Regions from separate parts of the Methylobacterium sp. ap11 genome, predicted to be linked through region 1. Evidence: riboswitches for the same ligand, from Rfam matches in the RefSeq annotation. Region 1 holds a riboswitch; each other region holds the start of a gene.
The links. A riboswitch is a leader RNA that binds a small molecule or an ion and turns the genes downstream of it on or off. The one in region 1 is predicted to bind thiamine pyrophosphate.

Region 2: linked by a shared signal. The riboswitch ahead of thiO (glycine oxidase ThiO) and the one ahead of thiC (phosphomethylpyrimidine synthase ThiC) in region 1 are both predicted to bind thiamine pyrophosphate.
Region 3: linked by a shared signal. The riboswitch ahead of BMX97_RS19020 (LuxE/PaaK family acyltransferase) and the one ahead of thiC (phosphomethylpyrimidine synthase ThiC) in region 1 are both predicted to bind thiamine pyrophosphate.

The regions. Positions count from the first base shown of each region.
Region 1 is NZ_FOEB01000008.1:133,242-137,341, reverse strand. It holds gene thiC (phosphomethylpyrimidine synthase ThiC) at 408-2,312, opposite strand; TPP riboswitch at 2,371-2,482, opposite strand; gene BMX97_RS14045 (HNH endonuclease family protein) at 2,670-3,044, shown strand; gene BMX97_RS14040 (acyltransferase family protein) at 3,174-4,100, shown strand, end outside.
Region 2 is NZ_FOEB01000002.1:366,144-370,243, reverse strand. It holds gene thiS (sulfur carrier protein ThiS) at 219-431, opposite strand; gene thiO (glycine oxidase ThiO) at 428-1,609, opposite strand; TPP riboswitch at 1,698-1,831, opposite strand; gene BMX97_RS04135 (adenylate/guanylate cyclase domain-containing protein) at 1,915-3,162, opposite strand; gene BMX97_RS04130 (DUF2798 domain-containing protein) at 3,420-3,671, shown strand; gene rpoD (RNA polymerase sigma factor RpoD) at 3,733-4,100, opposite strand, start outside.
Region 3 is NZ_FOEB01000013.1:23,489-27,588, forward strand. It holds gene BMX97_RS19015 (acyl-CoA reductase) at 1-858, opposite strand, end outside; gene BMX97_RS19020 (LuxE/PaaK family acyltransferase) at 870-1,946, opposite strand; TPP riboswitch at 2,064-2,166, opposite strand; gene BMX97_RS19025 (TetR/AcrR family transcriptional regulator) at 2,214-2,780, opposite strand; gene BMX97_RS19030 (RidA family protein) at 2,935-3,345, shown strand; gene BMX97_RS19035 (GntR family transcriptional regulator) at 3,311-4,063, opposite strand.

The DNA.
Region 1 (4,100 bases):
TTCCTGCATCTGGTCGCGGAACGCCGTCACGTCGCCGCGTTGGAGCGCGTTCGAGAGGCTCAGCGCCTCGAGCGTGGCGATCAGGCTCGCGACCTCGCGGTCGACCGCCGCCGCCTCCATCCGGGCCCGGCCCAGGGCATCCGCCTCGAGGCGCGCCCGCGCCGCGCCGGCGAACTGCCACAGCACCACGCCGCCGAAGATCAGGATCGGCACCGCCAGCCCGAGGGCGAAGACGACGAGGCGCCGCACGATCGAGCCGGGGCGCGATCGTGCGGGAGCCGGCCGGGCCGGTTCCGGCGGGGCCTTCTGGGCCTGCATCAGCATTCGTGGGTCCTCGCGCGGCGCGCCGGCGCCCGGATCGATCCCCGCGCCCCCGGCCGGTCGGGCCGGGGGCGCGGGGGTCGCGCTCATCCGGCGTCGACGTAGAGTCTCCCGCCCTCGCCCAAGAATTCCGCCGATTTTTGGGCCATGCCGGCCGCGCGGGCCGCTTCGTCGAGCGGTGTGGCCTCGCCGACCACCGCGCTCGCCGCCTCCATCGCCAGCACGTCGGCGCGCAGGTCCTGGGTGATCTTCATCGAGCAGAACTTCGGGCCGCACATCGAGCAGAAATGCGCAACCTTGTGGGCGTCTTTCGGCAGGGTTTCGTCGTGGTAGGCCCGGGCGGTGTCGGGATCCAGCGAGAGGTTGAACTGGTCCTCCCAGCGGAAGTCGAACCGGGCCCGCGACAGGGCGTCGTCCCGGACCTGCGCGGCCGGGTGGCCCTTGGCGAGGTCGGCGGCATGCGCGGCGATCTTGTAGGTGACGACGCCGGTCTTCACGTCGTCGCGGTTGGGCAGGCCGAGATGCTCCTTGGGGGTCACGTAGCAGAGCATCGCGGTGCCGAACCAGCCGATCATCGCCGCGCCGATCCCCGAGGTGATGTGGTCGTAGCCGGGCGCCACGTCGGTGGTCAGCGGGCCGAGCGTGTAGAACGGCGCCTCGCCGCACTCGGCGAGCTGCTTGTCCATATTGACCTTGATCTTGTGCATCGGGACGTGGCCGGGGCCCTCGATCATCACCTGGCAGCCCTTGCCCCAGGCGACCTTGGTGAGCTCGCCGAGCGTCTCCAGTTCGGCGAACTGCGCCGCGTCGTTGGCATCCGCGATCGAGCCCGGGCGCAGCCCGTCGCCGAGCGAGAACGACACGTCGTACTCCCGGCAGATGTCGCAGATCTCCTCGAAGCGCTCGTAGAGGAACGATTCCCGGTGCCCGGCGAGGCACCAGCGCGCCATGATCGAGCCGCCGCGCGAGACGATGCCGGTGACGCGCCGCGCGGTGAGCGGCACGTGGGCGAGGCGCACGCCGGCATGGATGGTGAAGTAGTCCACCCCCTGCTCGGCCTGCTCGATCAGGGTGTCCTTGAACACCTCCCAGTCGAGCTTGAGCGGATCGCCGCCGACCTTCTCCAGCGCCTGGTAGATCGGCACCGTGCCGATCGGCACCGGAGCGTTGCGCAGGATCCAGCCGCGGATGTTGTGGATGTTGCGGCCGGTCGAGAGGTCCATGACGGTGTCGGCGCCCCAGCGGATCGCCCACACCATCTTCTCGACCTCCTCGGCGGCCGAGGAGGTCACCGCCGAGTTGCCGATGTTGGCGTTGATCTTGACGAGGAAGTTGCGGCCGATCGCCATCGGCTCGACCTCGGTGTGGTTGATGTTGGCCGGGATGATCGCCCGCCCGCGCGCCACCTCGTCGCGCACGAATTCGGGGGTGATGAAGGGCGGGATCGCGGCCCCGAAGCTCTCGCCGTCGGCGATCTTGTCCTCTGCCTGGGCCAGCATCGCCTCGCGGCACAGGTTCTCGCGGTGGGCGACGTAGATCATCTCCTCGGTGACGATCCCGGCCCGGGCGAACTCGTACTGCGTGACGAGCTGGCCGGGCGCCCCGCGCCGCACGGTGCGGGCGGCCGGGCACGGCGCCACCAGCCGGTCCTTGGCCACGAAGCCGTTATCCTCGGGCTTGACCGCCCGGGGCGCCACCGCCCCGTAGCCGCGGGCGGCGAGCCAGCCGGCGCGGATCTCGGGCAGCCCGGCGGAGAGGTCGATGCGCGCGTCGGTCTCGGTATAGGGGCCGGAGGGATCGTAGACCCGCACCGGGGCCTCGCCCGGGTCCGTCAGGGCGATCTCGCGGTAGGGCACGCGCAGGTCGGGGCGCCCGCGCGGGGCCGCATAGGCCTTCACCGAGCCGGTGACCGGCCCGGTGGTGACGGTCTTCGGAAGATCCTTGGGAAGATCTTTGGGGGGAAGATTGTGGGCGGGGATCGGTGCGTTCATGGATCTCTCCCTGGGAGACGATCCGGCCTCGAGGCGCGAGGACGCACGGGTCACGTCGGTCATGGCAGGTTCCCGTCCCTCCGCCGGTACGAACCGGATCAGGTTCAAGGGTCAGGACGCGCGCTCGTCCAATCTCAGCCCCCGTTGGCGGGGCTCCCCTCGGTAACGGGATCAATCTCCCGCCGGGTGTGAGGTTTGTCAATCGCCGGTCCGGGGGGTTCTGCCGCAAGGGACGGCATGGAGTCCGAGAACTGCGGCATCGGTGCTCCCGCGACATGACCCGCGCGACCTTGCGCCCCGCCCGCCCGGCGACCCAGATACGGACGATCCACCCCCGCCCTTGCAGAGGAGCAGGCCTTGGGACGCCGAGAGCGGCGCTGGAACGACGACGACCCCTCGACCCATGGCCCGGCAACCCGCCCGGCGGTGATCTGCCCGCTCTGCGAGCGGCCGATCCCGTCCGGCGCCCGCCAGAGCCGCCACCACCTGACGCCGAAGCTGAAGGGCGGCACCCACGGCGAGACCGTGCAACTGCACCAGATCTGCCACTCGGCGATCCATGCCCGGCACAGCGAGGCGGAGCTGGCGCGGCGGCTCAGCGACGTCGAGAGCCTGCGGGCCGAGCCGGAGATCGCCCGCTTCCTGGCCTGGGTGCGGACGAAGCCCGACGACTTCCACGCCGCGACGCGGATGACCCGGACGCGCCGGGAGACGAAGCGCAGCGTTCGGTAGCGGAGGGCTCGCCGCGGCCGATCAGGGTAAATCCCGTCTTTCGCATTTGGGCGCGATTCGCGGGATCGGGCCCGATCCGATCTTTACGTCTCCCTGGCAGCCTTCCGGCCGAACCTCCGGAGACGCCCGATGTCCGTCCGCCCCAACACCGAACCCGCCCTCTCGGTCCGGCCGGACGATCCGGTGCGCCCGCGCGCCGGGGCCGCACCGGGCACCGGGCGCCTCGCCTGGGTCGACGTCGCCAAGGGCATCTGCATCATCCTCGTCGTGATGATGCACTCCACCCTCGGGGTCGGCGAGGCGATGGGCGGCGAGGGCTTCATGCACCACGTCGTGGAGTTCGCCAAGCCGTTCCGGATCCCGGACTTCTTCCTGCTCTCCGGCCTGTTCGTCGGCCGTGTCGTCGACCGCGACTGGCGCCTCTTCGCCGACCGGCGCATCGTCCACTTCGCGTATTTCTACCTGCTGTGGATGGTGCTCCAGTCCGCGGTGAAGTACGGCCAGATCACCGACGGCGCCGGGCCCGGCGCGTTCCTGGCCCACCTCGCCCACGGCCTGATCGAGCCCTACTCGACCCTGTGGTTCATCTACCTGCTGGCGGTGTTCTCGGTCGTCGTCAAGCTCCTGCGCCGGCTGCCCTGGCCGGTGCTGCTGATCGGCGCGGCGCTTCTCCAGCTCGCCCCGGTCCATACCGGCTCGACCCTGATCGACGAGTTCTGCGACCGGCTGGTCTACTTCGTCGCCGGCTACCTGTTCGCCGCCCGGATCTTCGCCCTGGCCGACTGGGTGCGGGCGCGCTCCGGCCTCGCGCTCGCCGGCCTCGCGGCCTGGGCGCTGATCGAGGCCGTCCTCGTCTTTACGCCGACCGGGCTCACCTCCCACCCGACGCTCGCGAGCCTGCCGGTGGTGAGCCTGATGCTCGGCGCCGCGGGCGCGCTCGCCATCGTGGCGACCGCCGCCCTCCTGACCCGGGCCGGGGGTCCGGTGACCGCGGCCCTGCGCGCCTGTGGCGAGCGCTCGATCGTGATCTACCTCGCCTTCTTCCTGCCGATGGCG
Region 2 (4,100 bases), on a different contig from region 1:
GTGTTGCCGATATCCCGCCCACGACCTCATCCTGAGGTGCGGGCGATCGAAGATCGCTGAGCCTCGAAGGAGGGCTCCAGAAGCCGCTGCGATCCCTGGAGCCCTCCTTCGAGGTCAGTCCATCTCTGATGGACTGACACCTCAGGATGAGGTCGAGAGTGGGGGAAGGAGAAAGCGTCCGTGATGCTGCGCGACCCCATTGAACGATCTGACAACCACTACCCACCCTGCATGGCGCGCACGATCTCGACGCGGTCGCCCTCGCCGAGCGGCGTCTCGGCCCAGGCGCGCTGGCGCACCACGGCGCCGTTGAGGGCGATGGCGAAGCCCTGGGGGCCGGGCAGATCGAGGTCGGCGGTCTCCTCGCGCCACAGGGCGTCGAGGGTGGCGGCCGCGCTGTCGCGGGGCTCGCCGTTGACGAGGATCTTCATGGGGTCTCGCGGGAGGACGGGGTGAAGCGGGCAAGGCCGAAGGGCGCGGCGACCGGCAGCGTCTCGCCGCGCAGGACCAGGGCGGCGACCGCCTCGGCGGTGACGGGGGCGAGCAGGTAGCCGTTGCGGTGATGGCCGGCGGCGAGCACGAGGCCCGGCCGCGCCTCGCCGAGAATCGGGGCGTCGTCGTCGGAGGTCGGGCGAAAGCCGCTCCAGACGCCGACCACCCGCATCTCCTCGACGCCCGGGAGGGCGCGCCGGGCGCCCTCCAGCAGGGCGTAGAGCCCGCCGGCGGTGAGGTGGGGGTCGAAGCCGGTCTCCTCCACGGTGGCGCCGACGATCAGCGTGCCGTCGGCCTTCGGCGCCATGTGGACCTGCTCGGTCCAGACGACGTGGGAGAGGTGGCCGCTGCGCGGCGTCATCTGCAGCGCCACCGACTGGCCCTTAAGCGGGCGCACCGGCAGGGCGAGATCGGGGATCAGCCCCCCCTCCCCGGCCCAGGCCCCGGAGGCCAGCACCGTGGTGCCGGCCCGCAGCGCGCCGGCCGAGGTCTCGATGCCGGTGACGCGCCCGCCCTCGCGGGTGAGCGCCGTGACGGTCGTCTCCTCGACGAGCCACCCGCCGGCCGCCCGCAGCGCCTGGCGCAGGGCCGCCATCACCCGGGCGGGGTCGACCTGGTGGTCGTCGGGGCAGAAGAGGCCGGCGGTGACGGTGGGGCGCAGGCCCGGCTCGCGGGCGCGCACCGCAGGGCCCGACAGCCACTCGGCGTTAAGCCCGTCGCGCCGCTGCAGTTCGTGGCGGAAACGCAGGCGCTCGACCTCGTCGCGGCCGAGCGCGATCACGAGCGTGCCCTCGCGGCGGTAATCGATGGTGAGACCGGATTCGGCCTCCAGCTCGTCGCGAAACGGGTGCCAGAGGCGCTGGCTCTCGACGCAGAGCGGCGACAAGCCCTCGCCGCCGGGCTCGTGCTCGGCGGCCGCCGCCAGCATGCCGGTGGCGGCAAGGCTCGCCCCGTCCCCGGCTCTGCCGCGCTCGATCACCGCGACGGCGAGGCCCGCGCGGGCGAGCCGCCACGCGACCGAGAGCCCGATCAGCCCGGCGCCGATCACCGCGACATCGGCGCGCTCCGGCAGGCGGTCGGTCCCCGGGGATGTGGCCGGCCCGCTCCGCCGTCCGATCGTCTGCGCCCTGGTCGCGTGCACCCTCGTCTCCACGGTGGCCCGAAGAGAGTTGGACAGCGCCCGGTGGCCGGATGATGCGCGGGGCCTGAGACGGCCTGTCCAATCCCTACGCCGGTATGAGCCGGATCAGGTTCGAAGGATTTCCGCGCCGACCGAGGCCGAAGGGCCTGCAGTCCAGCGGTGTCTCAGCCCCTTGCCGGGGATCTCCCTGGAACGGCCGGAATTTGGCGAGCGGGAGCCGGTTCGTCAACCGCCTGCGACCGCCCGCCGTGCCGGGCGGCGCGAAATCGGCAGCCCTTCAATCAGCAACCCTTGCCGGGCCGGTAGATCGCCATCTCCTCGGCGATGCCGTCGAGGGGATGGGTGCCGAGCAGCTCGGGATCGCCCCACAGGAAGTCGACGAAGGGCTTCGACATCAGGAGCGGCTCGGACAGGATCTTGTTGAGCTTGGCGAGCCGGCTCGCCAGATTCACGTCGCGGCCGATGACGGTGAAATCGAGCCGGGCGCCGGAGCCGACATTGCCGTAGGCCGCCTCGCCGTGGTGGAGCGCGATGCCGATCTCGATGCGGGTGGGAAAGCGCCCGGCGCGGTTGGCCTCCTCGACGCGACGCAGCGCGGCCTGCGCGGCCGAGAGCGCGCCCTGCGCCGCGCCGCCGAGGTCGTCGCCGCTCTCGCGGAAGATCGCGAGGAGCCCGTCGCCCATGTATTTCAAGACCTCGCCGCCCTCGCTCTCGATCGGCGGCACCAGGCAGTCGAAATAGGTGTTGAGCAATTCCACCGAGGCCTCGGGCGTGAGCGCGTCGGTGAGGTGGGTGTAGCCGCGCATGTCGGCGAACAGGATCGCCGAGCGGATCCGCTCGACCTGGCCGCGGCGGATGAAGCCGGCGAGGATCGCCTGGTGCGGCCCGTCGCCGACATAGACCCGCAGCACGTGGTCGAGCCGGGCGTTGAGGCCGCGCATCTCCATCACGGCCGACAGGGTCGGCACGATGAAGCGCAGGATGGCGAGGTCGTCGTCGCGAAAGCCGCGGGGATCGCGGGTCGCGAAGGTGACGCCGTTCCTGGTGCCGTTGGTGAAGAACAGCGGCACGGTGATGTAGTGGGTGTAGCCCGCGCCTTTAAGCTCCGGGACGATGCTGAACCGGTCGTCGGGCGTCTCGCGTAGATCGAGGATCAGCCACTGCCCGGTGGCGTAGACATGCGCGAACGGGCTGCGCGAGAGCGCCTTCTCGGTCGCCTCGCCGTGGGGAAAGAGGCGGAAGCTGACGCCGTCCTCCCGGGTCCAGAACCGGCCTACGCCGGAATAGTCCGAGTGCAGGGCGTCGATGGCGGTGGTCGCCCGGTCGACCGGCACGCCGAGGTCGTTCAACCGCTCGGCCATGCCGGCCAGGAGATCGCCGGATTCCGGCAGCCGCGCGCCCTCGCTGAGCAGCCAGTCGCGCAGGGCCACGCATTCGCGAAACAGGCCGATCGGAATGTCGCTCGCCTCCGACCCGTCCGCCGCGGCCGTGGGCGTCGGAGCGGAGTTGAGGCGAGGCTGGTCGTGCATGGCTCTGACATGGGCTTCGCCGTGCGGAACGGCAAGGCTTGGAAGGGGGGATCGAATGGGCCGGCCGGCCGTTCCGGCATGGCCGGGTGGAACCTTGGCGGTCGGGCCCGGATCTGGTAGCGATCGAGACGCCCCCGGGACATCCTCCCGCCCGGCCGTAAGCGTCTCACGTCAAGCAACGCGCTCCCTGGGTGGTTCCACCGGGCGGGCCGCGTCGCCTCGCTCCGGGCGGATCCCTCCGCTTCGAAAGACGCGTCATGCCCTCCCTCATCGTTCCGCGCCGCCTTCCGGCCGGCACCGCGCCGCTGGTGACCGCCTTCCTGCTCTCGATCCTGATGACCTGCGTCGTGTCGGGCATCGCCACCCTGCTCAGCCTCGGGCCGACGCCCGACGCGCTGTGGCACTGGCCCCGCGCCTGGGGCCTCTCCTGGCTCGTCGCCTTCCCGACCCTGCTGCTCGTCCTGCCGCTGGTGCGCCGCGCCGTGGCGCGGATCGTGGCGCCGCTGTAACGACGAAGGCCCGGGAGGCGGCTGCCTCCCGGGCCTTCCCGGTCCGTGCGGATGTCCGGGCTCAGTTGTCGAGGAAGCTGCGCAGCTTGCGCGACCGGCTCGGGTGCTTGAGCTTGCGCAGGGCCTTGGCCTCGATCTGGCGGATACGCTCGCGGGTCACCGAGAACTGCTGGCCGACCTCTTCGAGGGTGTGGTCGGTGTTCATGCCGATGCCGAAGCGCATGCGCAGCACGCGCTCCTCGCGGGGGGTGAGCGAGGCGAGCACCCGGGTGGTGGTCTCGCGCAGGTTCGACTGGATCGCCGCGTCGATCGGCAGGACGACGTTCTTGTCCTCGATGAAATCGCCGAGGTGGGAATCCTCCTCGTCGCCGATCGGGGTCTCGAGCGAGATCGGCTCCTTGGCGATCTTGAGGACCTTGCGGACCTTCT
Region 3 (4,100 bases), on a different contig from region 1:
CGCCGCGGCGCCGGCCCGGCGGCTGTCCAGCGCCTCGCGGCCGATCATGGCAAAGCCGATGCGGTGGCCGTGCGGCAGGAACCGGGTGGAGACCGGCACCCTGGCGCGCAACGCCGCCAGGGTGGCATCGCCGCCATACGCCATGACGCAGTCGGCGGCGCCGAGGAACGTCGCCTCGACGCCGCCCTCGCCGCCCTTCCACCAGGTCATCGCCAGGCACTCGCCGAGTTCGGGATCGGCCTCGGCGATCGCCCGCGCGAACCAGCCGGCGGTGAGCGGTTCGGCGGAGGCGAGCTTGCCGACCGTGCCGGCCTTGACCAGCAGCCCGGCGACGAGGCTCCACAGCGGCAGGGCCGGAACGTTGCCGGCCCAGACGTGCAGCAGCAGGTCGGGCCCCCGCGCCCGCACGAACCCGCCCTTCACCGCCGGCCGGAAGCCGTCGAGCACGCCCGGATCGGAAAAGTCCTCGGCGAGGAAGCGCAGGAGCTGCGGCCGCCGAAAGGTCTTGAGGTAGCGCGTCAGGCCGAGCCGCACGGTCTCGGCATCGTAGCCGGTGACGACCGGCAGCAGCGCCTCGGCCTTGCGGCGCGAGGGGTGGGTGCGGTCGAGGAGGCAGGCGCTCGCCCGGTCGATCGCCGCGACGATGCGGGCGGTCTCCATGCCCCGCAGGGTATCCTGTGCGCGGGCCCGGATATGGGCGCAGAGCGACCGGGCCCGGGTCTCGTCGAGCACCGGCAGGGCGACCGCGACCGTCTCGCCCCAGGCCCGGTGCACGACGACCCGCCGGCCGGCCATGCCGGCGAACGGCCCCGGCAGGTAGCCGGCCTCCTCGACCGCGCTCATCCCGCAATCGCTCATGCCTTCGTCGTTCATCCTTGCGCGGCGGCCAGGAACTCGGCCACCGCGACCGAGCAGCCGCGGGAGGCCGAGCCCTCGACCCGGCCGAGCAGCCGGAAGCCGCCCGGCACGATCACCCCGGCATCCTCGGTCAGGATCGCCGAGACCGAGTTGAAATGGGCGAGGTCGTGGTGGACCAGCACGCCGGTCTCGCCCTCGGGCAGGTCCCGGCCGGTCAGCGGATCGACGACGCGACTGCGGATCCAGTGCGGGCCGGACTTCACCGGCGGGCAGACCGCGTTGCCGTCGTCGTAGAACTGGGTGCTCAGCTCGGTCATGCCGTACATGTTGAGGCAGGCCTCGCGGGGCACTCCGAAGGTCCGCGAGAGTCCGTCGTAGAAGGCGTCGGGCTCGATCTCCCGCGACTGGCCCTTGAAGCCGCCTGTGTCGAACAGGAAGCTGCCGGGCGGCAGGGCGATGCGGCGGCCCTGCGCCGCGAGGGCGTCCATCACCGGCACGAAGGCGTAGGTCGCGCCGAGCAGCGCATAGGGCTCGCCCGAGGCCTCCGCCTCCGCGAGCGCCGCCAGCAGCCCGTCGAGGTCGAGCCCGCCGGGGCCGACGAAGACCGCGCTGTCTGGCGTCCCGAAACGCGCCTTGGCCAGGGCCAGGTAGTGGGCGAGCGACGAGTTCGGGAGCGTCGCCTCGTCGGGAAACAGCAGGCCCATGCGGATCGTGTCGCGCCCACGCATCACCCGGGCGGCGAAGCCCGCGAGCATCGAGCGGTCGTAGACCGCGAGCGTCGGGTGGTAGCTGCGGCCGCGCCCGCTGCCGGTGGTGCCGCTCGTCATGAACACCCGCTCGGCCTCGTCGGCCGGGCAGCAGCTCAGGGTGAGGTCCTTGAACGCCTTGATCGGGACCGCCGGGATGTCGCGCCAGCGCCGCACGCTGAGCGGCGTGCGCCCGCGCGCCTGGGCGAAGCGGCGATAGGGGGCGTTGTGCGCGTACTGGTGGGCGAAGAGCCGCAGCGCCATCGCCTCGAACTCCGCCTCGTCCGCCCCCGGCCGACCGATGAAGTCGACCAGGGCCTCGACGATCTCCGCTTGCGACATCACGGCCACCTCGCGCCCCATCGTGGGCGTCGGCCGTGCCGGGCGTGAGATCCTGCGCGAAAAGACGGCTGGCGGCAGCGCCCTCGTGGCGGCGCCATGGCGGCCGTGCCGGTCCCGCATCCCTCCGCCGGCATGACCCGGATCAGGTTCATAGGGTCACCGCGGCGCCCGGACGGGTCCGGGCCGGCGGAATCTCAGCCTCCTCGCGAGGCTCCCCTGGGAAGGCCGGACAGTGGGGGGCGGGGGGGCGGGTGTCAAGGCGAGGCCTTACGGCCGCGCCAGCCCCTCGGCGAGGCGCCGGAAGGCGTCGAGGGCCTTGGCCAGGGTCGCCTCCGGGGCGTCCGACGCCGCGACCCAGAGGGCGGCGTGGAGCGAGGCGCCGTTGAGGAGGCGCGCCGCCGCCTCCGGGTCGACGGGGGGGATCGCGCCGCCGGCGACGAGCGCCCGGATGCGGCGCGTCGTCTCGGTGAGGCACGCATTCTGGCTCGGCCAGGTCGAGGGATCGCCCAGCACCGCCGGCCCGTCGAGGAGCACGATGCGCTGGATCTCCGGCTCCAGCGCCATCTCGATATAGGCCCGGTACTCGTCGAGGAGGCCCTGCCACGGGGTCTGCGCCCGCTCGCCGACGACGGCCAGGCGCGCCGCCATCTCGGCGTCGATCCGGTCGATGACCGCCTGGAGCAGGCCCTTCTTGTCGCCGAAATTGTGATAGAGCGCGCCGCGCGTCAGCCCGGCCGCGGCGGTCAGGTCGTCCATCGAGGACGCGGCGAAGCCCCTCGCCGCGAAAGCCTGCCGGGCGGCCTCGATCAGCCTGGCCCGCGTCTCCTCCATCATCTGCGCGCGTCGTCCCGCCACCCGATCCGCCTCCATCGGCATACGCCGCGCATGTCATTTGGCATACGTCGCGTATGTGAATTGACATACGGCGCGTATCCATGCTCAATCGCATACGGCCCGTATATCAAATCGCGGTCCGGAGGAGCAATCCATGGCGCAGACCCGTTCGACCCGCGACGCGATCGTCCCGCCCGGCCGGCAGGCGCTCTACGACAAGCACCGCTACTCGGCGGCGATCCGCTCCGGCGACTTGCTGTTCGTCTCCGGCCAGGTCGGCAGCCGCGAGGACGGCTCGCCCGAGCCGGATTTCGAGGCCCAGGTCGCCCGTGCCTTCGCGCGGCTCGACGCCGTGCTGGAGGCGGCAGGCTGCACCTTCGACGACGTGGTCGACGTCACGACCTTCCACACCGACCCGGAGGCGCAGTTCGACGCGGTGATGCGGGTGCGCGACCGGGTGATCGGCGCGCCGCCCTACCCGAACTGGACCGCCGTCGGGGTGACGTGGCTCGCGGGCTTCGCCTTCGAGATCAAGGCGATCGCGCGGATTCCGGCGCGCGGCTGAGGCCCGGAAGGTCGGGGGCCTCGCGCATCGCCGTCCGGCCGCGCTCCAGGATGCGGACGGGATCGCCGAAATGGGCGTCCATCTCCGCCTCGGTCTCGTCCGGGTGTCCGTCGCCGATGAAGCGGGCGAGGCGCTCGTGCTCCTCGATGAGCGCGCGGTTCTGGCGATAGCCCGCCATCATGAGCCGCAGACAGAGGCGGGTCTCGGCCTGGAGCGTGTTGTAACCGCGCGACAAACGCTCGCTCCGGGCCTCCTCGACGATGCGCCGGTGGTAATGCAGGTCGAGGTCGGCGATCTCGGCCCAGTCGCCGCTGCCGAGGAGAACGGCCATCCGGTCGGTCAGCCCCATCAGCTCGTCCGCGAGGGCGATGCGGCGCGGATCGGCCATCACCCGCCGGATCGCCGCGATCTCGAGGGATTTGCGGGTGAAGTAGATGTCGACGATGTCGTCGTCGGCGAGATCGACGACGAAGACCCCGCGATGGGGCTCCGCGCGCAGGAGGCCCTCCTGGACCAGGCGCTGGATCGCCTCGCGCACGGGGCCGCGGCTCACGCCGAACTGGCCCGCGAGCGCCATCTCGTTCAGCTGCCCGCCCGCCGGAAACTGCCCGTCGAGGATGGCCGCCCGGATCTCCGAGGTGAGCTGGCCGGCCAGCGTGCTCCGGACGACGCGGCGCAGGCCCTTCGTCCGTTCGGGCGCTTCCGGGGCATTCGACACGATGATGGCTCTTCCGCTCCACGGGTCCCGGGGACGG